2 regions of the Clostridium tanneri genome follow, and region 2 is predicted to be linked to the other one. Evidence: a T-box and tRNA genes for the amino acid it is inferred to sense, from the RefSeq annotation. Region 2 holds a T-box; the other holds one or more tRNA genes.
What was found. The T-box of region 2 lies ahead of serS (serine--tRNA ligase). A T-box ahead of a tRNA ligase gene usually reads a tRNA of that ligase, here a tRNA-Ser.
Positions count from the first base shown of each region.

Region 1: it encodes a tRNA-Ser, which carries the amino acid that the T-box ahead of serS (serine--tRNA ligase) is inferred to sense. The anticodon was not compared.

Region 1 covers NZ_JARUJP010000009.1:71,990-80,590, forward strand. The annotation lists gene P8V03_RS09505 (HesA/MoeB/ThiF family protein) at 41-718, opposite strand; gene P8V03_RS09510 (cell wall-binding repeat-containing protein) at 926-2,479, shown strand; gene P8V03_RS09515 (nitroreductase family protein) at 2,576-3,148, opposite strand; tRNA gene P8V03_RS09520 (tRNA-Ser) at 3,370-3,460, opposite strand; gene P8V03_RS09525 (hypothetical protein) at 3,709-3,852, shown strand; gene P8V03_RS09530 (DNA topoisomerase III) at 3,978-6,176, opposite strand; gene P8V03_RS09535 (VIT1/CCC1 transporter family protein) at 6,403-7,203, opposite strand; gene P8V03_RS09540 (50S ribosomal protein L11 methyltransferase) at 7,389-8,255, shown strand; gene P8V03_RS09545 (late competence development ComFB family protein) at 8,404-8,601, shown strand, end outside.
Region 2 covers NZ_JARUJP010000034.1:17,365-25,965, forward strand. The annotation lists gene P8V03_RS17650 (ABC1 kinase family protein) at 1-314, shown strand, start outside; gene P8V03_RS17655 (TetR/AcrR family transcriptional regulator) at 351-923, opposite strand; gene P8V03_RS17660 (phosphatidylserine decarboxylase) at 1,133-2,020, shown strand; tRNA gene P8V03_RS17665 (tRNA-Arg) at 2,286-2,362, opposite strand; tRNA gene P8V03_RS17670 (tRNA-Ser) at 2,369-2,459, opposite strand; tRNA gene P8V03_RS17675 (tRNA-Ser) at 2,484-2,574, opposite strand; tRNA gene P8V03_RS17680 (tRNA-Ser) at 2,806-2,896, opposite strand; tRNA gene P8V03_RS17685 (tRNA-Ser) at 2,924-3,014, opposite strand; gene serS (serine--tRNA ligase) at 3,086-4,366, opposite strand; T-box leader at 4,419-4,612, opposite strand; gene P8V03_RS17695 (DUF1667 domain-containing protein) at 4,699-5,052, opposite strand; gene P8V03_RS17700 (NAD(P)/FAD-dependent oxidoreductase) at 5,073-6,464, opposite strand; gene P8V03_RS17705 (UPF0182 family protein) at 6,692-8,601, opposite strand, start outside.

The DNA.
Region 1 (8,601 bases), on a different contig from region 2:
ACATGAAAAATATTAAATAAAGTATACTGATTTTATATCTTTACATATCTAATGTCATATAGACTTGATCATATAAATCAATACGCAGTACTTTGTTTCTAAGCAGTTCTCCTCTTCCAAGCAATATTTTTAATACTTCGCTTACTTCTATGGATGCAACTAATGCTGGAGTAAAAGATGGATTTCCAAGTTCTTTCTCGATGCCCTTCTCCACCTTTCTAGGATAAATTTTCTCTAAGGTTTTTTCTCCAGGAAATATAGTTGAGACTTGTCCATACCAACCAGCAATTGCACCATGTACCATTGGCTTATTTAGCTTTCCTGCAGCATCTTTTATCAAAAATCTAGTCTTAATATTATCCACTGCATCTATTATTACATCCTGATCTGAAAATACACTTAATATATTTTCTTCTGTTATTCTATCGGTTATGGTCTGTACCTCTATCTCAGGATTTACTAGTTTCATTCTTTCTTTTGCTTCCATTGCTTTCCTTTTCCCCAAATTGTTACAATTTGATAAAAGTTGTCTGTTTAGATTACTTTCATCAAATACATCTCCATCTACTGCAGTTATGCGGCCAATTCCTAATCTGCCTAACATTTCAATTATGTATCCTCCTAGTCCTCCACAACCTATAACGCAGACCTTAAAACTTTTTAGTTTAGAGTTTTCCTCCTTAGAAAGCATTTTCATATTTCTTTCATATCTACTCATATTGTCAACCCCCTTAAACAAACATTGTTAGGTAAATTATACCATAAAGTACTTTTAAACATATATTTATTTTGCAATGTTCTTTATAAATATATTCATATGTTTATATTAACTACCTATATATCCAAAATATTAAATAGGCTATACTATTTTTTGTATTTTTGTGGTAAAATCTTAATATTATACAGTAAAGGAGTTGTGTATACTTTGAAAAAGATATTAAGTTTAATTGCAGCATCTATTCTAGTAATTAGCATTTCAAATACAGTAAGTGCAAAAAACCTCTACAATATTAAAAGAATTTTTGGACAGGATAGATACAAAACCTCAGTTAATATATCAACTAATTTTGGTAATAGCTTACATAATGCCGTTATTCTAGCCAGTGGAAAAGACTTTCCTGACGCACTTTCTGGTAGTTTACTTTCAAAAAAATTCAATGGCCCTATATTACTTTTAGGAAACACAGTAGCAGAAAGCTATGATTCCACAGAATACATAAAAAGTCATTTAAATAAAAATGGAACTATTTATTTATTAGGCGAACAAGCATCCATAAGTGATGAATTTATCGGTCATTTTAAAAATCTTGGATATAGTAATGTAGTGCGGTTAGGTGGAGTAAATAGATTTGAAACAAATAAAATTATAGTTAATTTTATAGATGTTAAAAAGGGAACCCCTGTTGTCATTGCAAATGGATATGGCTTTGCCGATGCTATTAGTATATCCAGTGTTGCAGCCTCAAAGCAGTACCCAATATTGATGACAGATTCCGACCACCTGCCAGATGGAGCAAAGGATATTATCTCCAATTTACAACCTGAGCAGATTTACTTGATAGGTGGACAAGGTTCTATTAAAGACTCAGTAGTAGATGAACTAAAAAAACTTGTGCCGACCTTAAATGATAGTGAATTAGTAAGAATCTCTGGTAATGATAGATATGACACTTCACTAAGTATATCTAATTACTTTAATTTAGAAACTGATACTGCAATAATTGCAAATGGCTCAAATTTTCCTGATGCATTATCTGGTAGTGCTTTAGCTGCAAAATTAAATGCACCGATTATTCTCACAGATGGTCAGAATATATCCAATCAAAAAAGCTTTATAGAAAGTAAAAATTATAAAAACTTAATCCTATTAGGAGGGTTAGCTTCTATTGACTTATCCGTTGAATATGTCTTAAAAGGAGCGGATAACATTAAAGAAGCTGAGAAAAAATACTTAAATAGTTTGTCCCAGTATTGTGAAAGTTTTATAAAGAAATGTACAACTACCTCTAATTATATAGATGAAACTTTTGCAAAGGTCAACTCTGTAAAAAGTATTTCAGAACTAACTACTGCTTCAGAAATATCTGACTCCCTTAGCAGCCTTACACAAATATATGGAGATGGCAAGACTATACTTGAAAAGTATAAGGAAGATCTAATTGTTCTTAAAACTGAGGTTTCTAACCTAAAGCCTCCTAGTACTTTAGAAATCCTTAAAACTAGCTATATAAATGGCATAGAAGAAGAACTAAAAGCTGTAGAGAAGCTAATAAGTTATTTTAATTCATACATAGACTTATTCTCTTCACTTAAGGATGGTTTCAGCAACTCAGATTCAGCTAAAATAAACCAGAAAATTAATGAGTTAGATATGATAAACAAGACTATCTCAGGTGATCTTAAGAACTCACAAAAGGGTGAACTTGCTATTAAAGGCTTAAATCAAAGCCTATTGAAAATCAAAGAACTGATAAAGTAATTTCTCTAGCTGGGAAAATTTTATCCCCCTAATAGATATATAAGTTATTGTAAATATCTATTAAGGGGATTTTCCTAATTAAAAAAATTTCACCTTTTATTTATCTAGTATTAGATCTTCTAAAGCTCTCTTCGGAACATGATGAACTCCATCTTCATCCCTATAGTATTTTATGTCTCCCGATTGACTAAGAGGCTCTAATTTAACAACTTCCTTTGGCTTTCCTAAAGCTATAACCATAATTATTGAGTATTCCTCTCCTAATTGCAGCTCTTCAGCTAAGGTTTTTCTATCTACATTTCCAAACATACAACCACCAAAGCCTTTTTCTACAGCACCAAGAAGAATACTTTGTGCAGCTAATCCAGAATCCCAAAGACTATTTTTGCTTAAGGTTAAATCTTGAAGCATCACTATGTATGCTGATGGTTTCTCTCCTTCTGTTGGACCATCCCAATCTTTTAAATAGCCTGCCCATTTAAGAGTATTAAATATCTTCTCATTTTTATCTTCACTGTTAGATAATACATATTTTAAGGATTGCATATTCATCCCAGAAGAAGTTACTCTAGCTAAGTCTATAAGCTCTTTTAAAGTATTCATAGTTATTTTTTCATTCTGGTAAAAGGTTCTGTAGGTTCTGTTCTTTAAAACTAGATCTCTAATCATTTTTCACACCCCATACTTCTAATATTTTCTTAATTATATCATAGACTGCTTATTATAAGTTATCAATATACACTTTTAAGTATTCTAGTATACTTTTGGTTACCTTTTATTTTTTATTATGTTTATATAATAAAAAAAGGTAGGTACCTTTAATAGAATACCTACCTTACCTATTCACATATAACTAAATAAAAAAACATCTAGCAAATCGCTAGATGTTTTGGCGGAAAGAGTGGGATTCGAACCCACGGTACGGTCACCCGTACGCCGGTTTTCAAGACCGGTGCCTTAAACCAACTCGACCATCTTTCCATGTCCCTTCGACATTAGTTATTATATCAGCATTTTTAAAATAGGTCAATACTTTTTAAGAATAAAATAGTAAATTTTTAAGTATTTTTTCATTTAACCCTTCTTAAAAACATATCTTACCAGTAATACTACTATAGCTACAATTAATAAATAACGATTTTAGAATTGGTTCTTCATAATTTCTTTATATCTGAAAACTATAATTAAATCATAAAAACAATAAGGATATTGTTGAGAGGAGAATTATGATGAAGATATTTAAATGCCTTTTTAGTAAAAAGTTTAAAAAAGAATATTCAAAACAACTGGTATATAAACTTAATGATATAGATGAGCAAATTGAAAAAATATATACAAAACTCAAATTAGATAAACCAAAAAAAGCTTCCTAAAGATTATATTACTAATCCCCTCTTAATTAATATAATTAATACAATCAATTAAAAATAAAGAAGACTTATTAAAATAATAAAATAAGACAAGGTCCAGAACTATGCTTAACCTTGCCTTATTTTTGCTACTTTAACTTTAATTTAGCTAAAGCTTCTGCTAGTGCAGAATTCATTGGAGCTTCACTTTCCTGCTTCATCTTCTTCATATACTTTGCTACGTCTTTTTTATCTACTTTACCACTATTTTTTTCAAATCTCTTCTTAAAGGATGAGAGTTTTTCTCTAAAGCTACAGTTAGTACAAACATAAATCTGTCCTTCTCCCTGCCCTCTTAATTCAAGTTTCTTATGACACTCTGGACATCTTACATTAGTAAGTCTAGCAAGGTTTTCTCTGTGTCCACATTCTCTGTCCTGGCATACAAGCATTCTTCCATTTTTACCATTAACCTCAAGCATGTATTTTCCACAATTAGGACATTTTTGTCCACTTAGATTATCGTGTTTAAATTTATCAGTACTTTCTTTTACATCCTCTACAAGCTTTGTAGCATAACCTCTCATATTGTTTACGAAGGTATTTCCCTTTAATCTCCCTTTACTAATTAAGTCTAACTCTCTTTCCCACTTAGCAGTTAATAGAGGCGATTTTAAATCTGATGGAACTAGCTCTATAAGCTGTTTTCCCTTTGAAGTAGGAACTATTTCTTTGCCCCTTTTTTCTATATAAAAAGAATTAAATAGCTTTTCTATTATATCTGCTCTTGTTGCAACAGTACCAAGTCCCCCTGTTTCTCCTAGGGTTTTGGAAGCTTCTTTGTCTAGTTGAACGTATTTTTGAGGATTTTCCATTGCAGATAGCAGCGTTGCTTCATTAAATCTTGCCGGTGGCTTTGTTTGAGATTTATTTATGCTTACCTTTGTAAAGGATATACTATCTCCCTTTTTAACCATAGGCAGAAGTTGCTCTTTTACCTCATTGTCATTTACATCATCACTGCTATCAAGGTCATTTTCCCTATCATAGACAGCTTTCCATCCCTTTGATTTAACTATCTTTCCTTTAGCTATAAAAGTCTCTCCGTTTACTTCTGCTTTAACAGTAGTTTGTAAATATTCAAAAGGAGGAAGCATAACGCTTAAAAATCTCTTAACTACCAAATCATAAATATTTTTTTCCTCACTGCTTAAATAAGCTAGTATAACCTTCTGTTCTGTTGGAATAATTGCATGGTGATCTGAAATCTTACTATCATCTACAAATCCCTTATGAGCTTTAATCTTACTTTTTAATATTTCATTAGTAAATTTAGCATAGTTTCCTACGGATACAGCCTTTAATCTATCCGGTAATGTAGCTACAATATCACTGGAAATATATCTTGAATCTGTTCTTGGGTAGGTTAAAATCTTATAATTCTCATACAATCTCTGCATTATAGAAAGAGTTTGTTTTGCAGAATAGCCAAATATTCTATTGGCATCCCTTTGAAGTTCTGTTAAATCATATAGATTAGGAGCATGTTTTTTCTTATCACTTTCAGTTATCTCTACAATCTCACCACTCTTACCAGTAACCTTTACAGAAATCTCCTTTGCCTTACTCTCATCAAAGGTTCTTATATTCCCACTTTTATCCTGCCATTGAAGAGAGAATCCTTTAGCAGTTCCTATAACATTAAAGTAATCCTTTGGCTTAAACTTCTTTATTTCCTCTTCTCTCTCAACTATCATAGCAACAGTTGGAGTCTGTACTCTTCCAGCAGAAAGTTGAGCATTATATTTACAGGTTAACGCTCTTGTAACATTTAATCCTACAATCCAATCAGCCTCTGATCTACACACAGCAGATTGATATAGATTCTCGTATTCCCTTCCAGGTTTTAAGTTTCTAAAACCATCTAGAATTGCCTTGTCTGTTTGAGAAGAAATCCATAAACGTTTTATAGGTTTTTTGAAACCTACCTTCTCTATAATCCAACGAGCTACAAGCTCCCCTTCTCTTCCAGCATCTGTTGCTATAACTAATTCATCTATATCGTTTCTGTTCATAACCTTCTTAACATCATTAAAATGCTTTGCGGTTTTACCTATCACAGTAAGTTTCATTCTATTTGGAAGCATAGGAAGTGTGTCCATGCTCCATTTTTTATACTTTTCATCGTATGCTTCTGGGTCTGCCAGTGTAATTAAATGGCCTAAAGCCCACGTTACGACATATTTACTTCCCTCTATATATCCATTTCCTTTTGTATTACATTTTAAAACCTTTGCTAAGTCTCTACCTACAGAAGGTTTTTCTGCTAAAACTAATGTTTTTCCCATATTTAATATATCCTTTCACTTTTTAATTAGCCTTTAATAATTCTAACAGTTAATAGAAAAAAAGACCATACTAAATTTTAATAGTATGGTTTGTTGCAATCCAATATGCCATTATTACCCAGGACATACTAAATTTAGTTTCACTTTTTTCCTATAATACTAAGGCAGAAAGCAGCTTTCCTACAGCATTATCTACAGCTTTTTGCACCTCTATCACGAAACCTATCTATGCTAAACCAGAGAACAATGCACCGATTAGATACGCAGCGCCGGCAGCAAGACCTCCTACAATAAGCATTTCTAGGCCTGACCTAATCCAATTCTTGCCTGTAATCTTTACTTTTAATGCTCCTAAAATAAATAAAGTAAGGGCTGTTAAAATGCAAGAAAGAAAAAACATATTTCCTTCGCTGTTAATAGAAGGAATAAATTTAGAAAAAACATAAGCAATTAGTGGTATTAATCCAAATATTCCGAAGGAAAAAAAGGTAACTAAAGCATTTTTAACTGGAGACTCATTTTCTTCAATTATTCCAAGTTCCTCAACCATCATAATATCTATCCAAGCTTCTTTATTTTTCGAAAATATCTCTGTTACAATTTTGGCATCTTCCTCAGCTATTCCCTTCTCTATATACAACTCCATTAATTCTTGCTTTTCTCCCTCAGGATAGTGCTCAACTTCCCAGGCCTCTCTCTTTCTTTCTGCCTCTTTGTATTCAGTTTCCGCCTTAGTACTTAGATAGTCTCCTATAGCCATAGATAAGCCATCTCCTACAAGATTTGCAAACCCTAAGATTAATACTACACTAGGTGAAAGAGCTGCCCCAGCTACCCCTGCCACTACAGCAAAGGTAGTGATAATTCCATCTAAACCTCCATATATTAAGCTTTTTATATACTGACCTTGTTCCTGATTATGATTCTCCTGTGCCTTTAAAGATGTTTTCTTGTGTGCCTCTATTGTGGCTTCAATATTTTTTTCTTTATAAGCTTCCCTTGCCTCCTCTAAATTTCTTGATACCATAACTTAGTCCTCCTTTTAGAGTGATTATTAAAAACAACTTAGATTTTATATAATCTAACAGAATAAATATATGCTCTAAATATTGAAATATAAGCATTATTGCTTTAAAATAAATTGGAAGTTAAATGAATATATAACTTTAATGACATTGGATTACAAGAAGCAACATTGTTAGGAGGATTTTTATGTATCAAATTACAGTTAAATACCCAGTTAGCAAGGTAGACATTGCTATTGAAAAGCTTTATCTCTTTGACATATATAATGTTTTTTATGAAGCCCCTATTGAGGTAACTACTACGGAATATGGATATGGTTACTATGAGAAAAATAATGAAATTATAGATCTTAAAATAGTAGTAGAAACGGATAATGAAGAAGAAGTGAATAGACAGTTGAATATCATAAAGGAAAGCTTAGAAGTATCTGAAGTAACAGTTACAAAAATTGATATACCTAGCTTTGAAACTTCCTTTGAGCCTATAGATTTGAATAATGATTGGATCATTGCTGCTCCAGATTATGATGCAAAAGACAAAAGCAAAATTAATTTCATACCTCAGGGAGCCTTTGGCACCGGCCTTCACGAAACTACTCAGGATTGTCTGAGATTTATACTTGAAGAAGACTTTAATGATAAAACTGTCCTTGATATAGGTGCTGGCTCTGGAATTCTTTCCTTAGCTGCTTCTATTAAAGGTGCCAAAAATGTTACAGCCCTAGATATCAGAGATGTTAAAGATGAAGTGGAGTATAATGCTTCTCTTAATGGTTTAAATAATATCCAAGTGGTTGTAGGTGATGCACTTAATGGCGAAATAACTTTAGATAAAGACTTTGATTGTATTTTCATTAATATCGGAGGAGAAGAACTTCAAGGTTTTATGGATTTTATAAACTCTCACCTTAAGGAAAAAGGCAAGTTACTAATATCTGGTCTTGTAGAATGGAGCTTTTATAAGGTCATTGATGAAGTTATCTCCTATGGATACAAGGTTAAGGATAAGAAACAAAGTAATGAATGGTGCACTGCACTTTTAGATAAAGAATAGTTAAGGATATGTATAAATCATTTATTTAGCAGTATGTTCTTTAAATTTTTGAAAAATTAAATAATTATAGACAAACTTTCTCTAAATCAATAATATAAATATATGAGGAAAATTAATATATAAATGCTTCTCAGAAAGGGAGATATAAATGATTACAAATTATATGGAGATTGTTGTTGACAATCTATTGCCATCAATTCTAGAGGGTTTTGAAGATGTTTGCAGGTGTGAGAGATGCTTAGATGATATAAGGGCAATTGCTTTGAATAACTTAAAGCCTCTGTATGTTGTCTCAGACAAGGGAATTCTTTATACAAAAGTTAATGAATTAAAAATGCAATTTAAT
Region 2 (8,601 bases):
ATTTTACAAAGGACCTTTCACTTCTTCCTTCAAAATTCACAGAACTGACAAATAGTATATTGAAGGGTAGAGCTAAAATACAATTTGAAATACCTCATCTAAATAAGTCTATTAATGAACTAAATAAAATGACTAACAGGTTGGTATTTGCACTAATAATTTCATCTTCTATAATCGGATCATCTCTTATATTGAATAAGAACATTGGTCCTCAGATATACGGAATGTCCTTCATTGGAATATTAGGCTTTGCTATAGCTGCTCTTATGGGTTTATGGTTACTTGTATCAATTATTAAGTCTGGTAAGCTATAAAAGGAGTTAAATATTTTATTCTCCTTTTATAATTTACTATTTTCTTTCCTGTATACCCTCAAGTATGTATTTCAATTGTCTCTCTATCAGCTGATCTAAACTACCTTTATCATCATTTATAAGTTCATATACTGCAGTGGAGCAAATTGTACCAAACAATGTGTATGCCATTAGATAAGAATCTCCTCTTTTTATTACTCCCTTGTCCATTCCCTCCTCTAGATAAGATTGGGTATAGCAAATATGTTTATTAATTGCCGCTCTTAATTCTAATTGCCTTAATTCTTCTCCCCATATTTGGCTCATTACAACTTTAAAAAAGTCTCTACTTTCATAAACTAAACTTAATTGAATTCTGCATAACACCTTAATCTTACATAAAATGTTGTCTTTTTCACTTGCAACATCTTCTATTGAATTTTTTATTAATTCCATACCTTCTCTTACTATAAAATTAAATATTTCTTCTTTACTCTTAAAATGATAATATAAAGTTCCTTTAGCTACACCTGCCTCAGATGCTATAGCATCCATTGTAGCTCCATTATATCCACACTTTGAAAAGATTTTTATGGCAGATTCAAATATTGACTTTTTTGTATCATTCATTGATATCACTTCGCATTTCCATTATATTGTAAATAAACAACCAACTTTATTATATTACATCACTTTAACTAAGTAAAGATATACATTTATTATACTATCTCTTCAACTTATGGTAGGACTGCTGTATTATAAATTGACAACTGTTAAATAATAATTGATAATTGTAATAAGTATTTTTGTAAAAATTTATTAATGAAAGAGGTTTCCTAATGGTTAAATTTTATAATAGGCAAACTAAGAGCTATGAAATAGAACAAGTTGCTGGAGACAAATACCTTCAATGGACTTATTCTTCACCTATAGGAATGAGGTTATTAGAGCTTTTAGTTAAGAAAAAGATTTTTTCAAGTATTTACGGCTCCTACTGCGATAGTAAACGAAGTAGGAAAAAGATTAGCTCATTTGTGAAAAATTTTGATATTAACATGTCTCATAGTGAAAAAAAACTGGAACAGTTTCAATCATTTAATGACTTTTTTACTAGAAAACTAAAAAAAGAAGTAAGACCGATAGATATGAACCTAAATTCTTTAATTTCTCCTGGTGACGGAAGACTTCTAGCCTATGAAAACATAAATTTAGATGAATTAGTTCAAATAAAAGGATATACTTATAGTTTTAATAAACTTATAAATAATTCAGAGCTGTTATCAAAATTCTCTGAAGGCACATGCTTAGTTCTTAGACTATGTCCTACAGATTATCATAGATTTCACTTTGTAGATAATGGAGTATGTGAAGATACAACTAAGGTTAAGGGTGATTATTATTCAGTTAACCCTATTGCCCTAGAGAAGATACCAGAGCTCTTTTGTAGAAACAAAAGGGAGTGGAGTATATTTCATTCAGAAAACTTTGGTGACATATTACTTATTGAGGTAGGGGCCACTTGCGTAGGTTCAATAATTCAAACATATCCTCCTAATGTTAAAATAAAAAAAGGTGATGAAAAAGGTTATTTTAAATTTGGTGGATCTACAACTGTATTGTTTATTGAGAAGAATAGAATTAAGATTGATGAAGATATAATTATGGAAAGTAAAAAAGGTTACGAAACCAGAGTATTTATGGGAGAAAAGATAGGTCAAAAATTATAGAACTAGTTCTGCTCCGCTAAAAACTTAATACTTAAAACATAAAAATAAACTTCGCTTGTTTCTGAGCGAAGTTTATTTAATGAGGGGATTACTAAAAAATGAATAACTTTGATTAATTAATAAGTTTTGGGTTTTAGGTTATTAATTAATACTATTTATATTATTTACATTATCTTCTATTTTATTCAAAGCTCATATATTTTATTTATATAATACTAAATTTTATTTATAAAAAAAAGGCTTCCTAAATCTAAGAAGTCTTTTCTGGTGCGACGGAGAGGATTCGAACCCCCGACCAACTGGTTCGTAGCCAGCTACTCTATCCAACTGAGCTACCATCGCATAGGTTGGCGGAGAAAGAGGGATTTGAACCCTCGCGCCGGTTACCCGACCTACGCCCTTAGCAGGGGCGCCTCTTCGGCCACTTGAGTATTTCTCCATGCCCTACATTGTTCAAAATATTTGGCGGAAAGACAGGGATTCGAACCCTGGGTACGATCACTCGTACGCCGGTTTTCAAGACCGGTGCCTTAAACCAACTCGACCATCTTTCCATATCCTTTGACATAAATATATTAACACAAGTGATTGAAAAAATCAAATATTTATTTAAGTATTTTTCATAATTTAATCTTATTTATTACTATTAATCTCCAGTATTTGTATCAAATGTACAATTGCTGTATTTTTATATCCTATTTAGTAGAAAATTGATTTAATTAACTTATAAGTTTTAAAAATATACTTATTATGAAAATAAAAAAGCACCATTGTAAGTGCTTTTCTGGCGGAGAAAGAGGGATTTGAACCCTCGCGCCGGTTACCCGACCTACGCCCTTAGCAGGGGCGCCTCTTCGGCCACTTGAGTATTTCTCCATGCCCTACATTATTTTAAAAAATAAATGGCGGAAAGACAGGGATTCGAACCCTGGGTACGATCACTCGTACGCCGGTTTTCAAGACCGGTGCCTTAAACCAACTCGACCATCTTTCCTTGCTTGTTGACATGTATTATTATATCAACACTATGCATACATGTCAACAACTTTTTTTATTTTTTTATATTTATTTTATAACTTCTCTACCACCCATATATGGTCTTAAAGCTTCTGGAATTACTACACTACCATCAGCTTGTTGGTAATTTTCTAAAATTGCAGCTACAGTTCTTCCTACTGCAACACCTGATCCATTTAAAGTATGAACATATTGTGGCTTATCTTTTGCTGTTTCTTTATACTTTATGTTAGCACGTCTTGCTTGGAAATCTTCAAAATTACTACAGCTTGATATTTCAACATATCTATTATAACTTGGCATCCAAACTTCTATATCATATTTTAAAGCTGCTGTAAATCCTAAATCACCTTTACATATTCTAACTACTCTATAAGGTATTCCTAACTCTTGAAGTACTTCTTCTGCATCATTTGTTAACTTTTCAAGCTCTTCATAAGATTGTTCTGGTTTAGTGAACTTAAGAAGCTCAACCTTATTAAATTGGTGTTGTCTTATTAGTCCTCTTGTATCTCTACCAGCTGAACCTGCTTCTGCTCTAAAACATCCACTGTAAGCTACATGCTTTATTGGTAAATCCTCACCTTTTAGTACCTCACCTGAATAGAAATTAGTTACAGGAACTTCTGCTGTTGGAATTAAGAAGAAATCGTTATTAGCAACTCTAAATGCATCCTCTTCAAATTTTGGAAGCTGACCTGTTCCTATCATACTATTTCTATTAACCATATATGGTGGGAATAATTCTTCATAACCATGTTTTTCAGTATGAACATCTAAGAAATATGATATTACAGCTCTTTCTAATCTAGCTCCTAATGCTCTATAGAAAGTAAATCTTGATCCAGCAACTTTTCCAGCTCTTTCAAAATCAAGTATATTAAGACCTGTTCCTATCTCCCAGTGAGGCTTAGGTTCAAAGTCAAACTTAGTAGGCTCTGACCATTTTCTTATTTCAACGTTATCTGCATCTGTTTCTCCATCTGGTACTGCTGGGTTTGGTATATTAGGTATTCTTAACATTATGTACTCTATTTTTTCATCTATCTCTGATAGCTTTACATCGTACTGCTTTATCTTGTCTGAAAGCTCTTTCATTTCTGTCATAAGAGCATCAGCATTTTCTCCTGACTTCTTTAATTTAGCTATCTCAGCTGAATCTTGATTTCTCTTGTTCTTTAATACCTCAACTTCAACTAATATCTGTCTTCTATTCTCATCTAATGATATTACTTCGTCTATAACTGATATGTCGAAGTCCTCACCTCTATTTCCTAGTGCAGTTTTAATTTCATCTGGATTGTTTCTTATTCTTTTTAAATCTAGCATAATTGTTCTCCTCCTAAATGTTTTTATATAAATAAAAAAAGCCTTCCATCCCTAAAGGGACGAAAGACTCCGTGTTGCCACCCTAATTAATCAAAAAATTTGATTCACTCGAAGATTATAACGGTATCACCGATCTGTAATTAGCAGTACCTCAAAGGTGGATTCACAACATTCCAGTATCAGTTTTCACCAACCACTGACTCTCTTAAACTTTCATATCGTTACTAGCCTTATCATAGGTTAATTTTAATTTTTACTTAATTATATATACATTTACTTTTTATGTCAATAGCAATTTATGTTTTTTTCTGTATATTTACAAATATTTAACTTTAATCAATGTTTTTAGTGCATACTATGTCTGCTCCAGTATTTAATATATTCTTACAAACTATATCTCCTGCCTTAATCGGTGCCCCTACATATAATCTACTTAATGCCTTCGAGCATTCTACCCATAGCTTCTTATCTAAAGGCTTACTGCTTTTTACAGGAACTACATTATATCTTGACCCTTTTATTCTTACTAAAGTAGTAAGAATACCTTTATTACTATTTATCTGCTCTTTAGCATATTTTATTCCTTCATCACATAAATTTCCTTGGACTTCTATAGAATCATTGTATATATCAATACTAAGTATACACTTATTATTACATCCATAGCAAATAGCCTCTTTAATCAACTTTAAATTCCTCCAAATACCTACATTTCATCAAATTCCTTTATTCTAGCCATTACTATTGTTGAGTTTTTAGAGTCTCTTACAATCTCTGTTAGTTTCTTATCAGTTTCTCTTGCTAATATAGCTGCTATCTTATGTAGGCACTGTGATCCATTGCAACGACCAAAGGTTACACCTGTTCTTCTCCTTATAGCTTCTAATGTACGTGCTCCTAATGGCCTTCTTATAGAATCTACAATTTCTCCTTCTGTTACCTTTTGACAATAGCATATTACCTTTCCATACTTATTATCTAATTTTATAATATTGTTTCTTTCATCGTTTGATAGATCCCTAAATCTATAAATTTCTCTTCTTTTATCCACAAAGTCTTTTTTTAAAACACAATTTAAATTACTAACTATAGTTTCACACACGATACTAGCAATAGCTGGTGTCATAGTAACCTGTCCATAGTGTTTCCCCGTTACTTTAATATATCCTTTATCAATAAGACTGTCATCTATAATTAAAGTATCATTATAAAAAGGTGATTCATAAAAATTATTTATTTCAGCTTCATCAATTTTTCCTATAAAGTTATATATCTTTTTTAAACTATCATCGCAATTTATATTTTTATCTGTTTTTACTGATAGTATTGATCCGCCTTGAATAGTAGAGACCGAGTATAGTTTATCACCATTTTCGTTTAATGTTGATATAATATTTTTAAAACTTCCTTTAAAACTTTTTGCTAATAAAAATTGTTTCAAATAACTTCTACTCTCGGTTATTCTATTAGACTTATCTATGCTGTAATTTTTACCAGGTGTAGTGTTGAGGACCATATTACAAGTGAATTTATTCTTATTCGTTATTACTCTAAACCCCTTAGATACTTTTTGTATGTCTAAAACTTCTTCTTCTAACTTAAAGTTTACTCCATTATCAAATGCAATTTCTGCATAGGAAATAGCAAGATCATAAGGAGATATAACTCCCGTATTCTTAGAATGTATCGCTCTTTTCACGTTTATATTTAAATTAGGTTCTAATTCATATACCTTCTTACTGTCTAGTAGGAATATATTATCAATTCCTCTATCGATCGCTTTATTATACATTTCTATTAAATCATTTTCACTTTTTTTATCTTCTGCAATAATTAAAGAATTATATTTTTTATAAGGTATGTTAAACTTTTCAACAATATCATATATAAGCCTATTTCCCATAAACTCTAGTTTAGAAACCAATGTATCCTCGCATTCAACTCCATCATAAACCACAGCAGAGTTTATCAAAGCAACATCATCTGCTATATCATAATCCTTTTCAATTAATGCAATGTTTAGACTATATTTGGAAAGTTCATAGGCAACTGCGCACCCTATTATGCCTCCCCCTAATATAAGAACATCATAATCCATATTTCAACCTTCCTCTCCAGGAACAGTAATAATTTAAACTAATATAAACAGTATTAGGCTCTTAGAATTATTTTATCCTTTCCTATTTTAATTATATCATAAAACTTAAATAAAAATTAAAATACAAGTATCCACAAAGTAGTAAACAAATTTATGAGTAATATATCATATTGTTTTAGTATAACTTATGCTTTACTTGTATTTTAATTTTTAAGTTTTTCTAGATTTTATTTATTTAATTGATTAATAATATCTCCAAGCTGCTTTATATATTCTCCATACTTTGCCCAATCACCACTTTTTTGTGCCTCTATTGCTTTATCATATAAGTCTTTTACCTGTTTTATAGTACCTTCTTTTTCAATGTCATTAGTGATTGGTTGATTATTATTAGTGCCACTCCCTTTATCATTCTTATAATTAAATAATTGTTCAAGTGCACTCTCTATATTTTCAGCTAAGATAATTTTATCTCCATAGGAAACTATAACTCTCTTCATTTCTGGGATACTATTCTTACCATTAGCTCGCAAATATAAAGGTTCTATATAAAGTAGAGAATGATTTATAGGAACTATCATAGTATCTCCAAACTGAACCTGAGATCCACCTTTATTCCATAAGGACAGTTCTTTAGATATATTAGTATCCTGATTCAATTTCTGTTTAAATAAATATGGGCTATATACAGTTTTTTGTGGTGGAAATTTGTACAATACCATTTTACCGTAGTTATTTCCATCCATTCTCGCTCCAAATAATGCAACCATATTATCTTTATTTCGCATATTAAAATATTGTAATAAAATCATTTCTTCATTCTTTTCACTTGGAAGCCTCATAACTACATAAGGAGATTCTGTTGAGTCTTTTTCCCCTTCTACCTGTTTCTGGTTTTTTGCAACCTCCCATATATCTTCCCCATTATAGAATACTCCTGGGTCTGTTATGTGATATCTTCCTAGAATATTGCATTGAATGTTAAAAATATCTTCAGGATATTTAAAGTGATCCTTTATGTCCTTTGGTAACTTTGATGAGTCTTTAAATAGCCCCGGAAATATTTTCGAGTAACTTAAAGCTATAGGGTCATTCTTATCAAACAAGTAAAAGTCTGTATTACCATCTACTGCATCTATTACAACCTTGACTGAATTTCTAATATAATTTACGTTATCTTGTGGTTGGGAAAATGGATATTTATCTGAAACTGTGTAAGCATCTATTATCCAATAAAACTTACCTTCACTTATAACTACATAAGGATCTGAATCATAGTTTAAAAATGGAGCTATTTTTTTCGCTCTGTCTACTACATTTCTATTAATAAGTATTTTACTTTCATTTGTTATATCTCTAGATAGTAAAAAGTTTAAATCTCTTTGATTTATGGCAAATAACAATTTATTTACAAAACTCATTTTAATTCCAGATGTGCCATCATACTTATTATTCTGATTTGACTCACCCTTTGGATAATCAAATTCACTCATTTTAGTATTGACTATTGCATAATTATCACTTTTTTCACCAAAGTATATTCTTGGGTTATCTAATTTTATATTTGTACTGTTAACTGGTGGCATATCCTTTATTACAAAGTCTGGTTGACCTTCTGATGTTACTGAGTTAACTTTACTCATAACAGCACCATATCCATGAGTATAAATTAAATGTTTATTCTGCCAGGTATTTGGTATAGCTTGACTATTAATTTCTCTCGGCGCTATAAAAACCTGATTATAATTACCATTAATATTATATCTATCTACATCAATATCATTAAATCCGTAATAATATCTTATTATTTGAACTTGGTTATAAAACTCAAGTGATGGCTTATATGAATTTATTCTTATGTTATTTATAGTATCCTTATTTGTCTTTAGATCTTCCTTTGTTAAATCATTTTTTACTTCAAAAGGCTTTTCATCAATACTGGTTATATTAAAAGCTTTTCTTGTATAATCTATGTTGTATTTTATATATGGCTGCTCTAGTGTCTTTTGATTTGACTTAACAATAAAATTTTGAACTGCTGTTGCTGATACGCCTTCTAATATAACTAATACTACAATTAGGCTTATAGATATAATTATAGGTTTCACTTTAGAGGTTACAACACTAATAAATATAA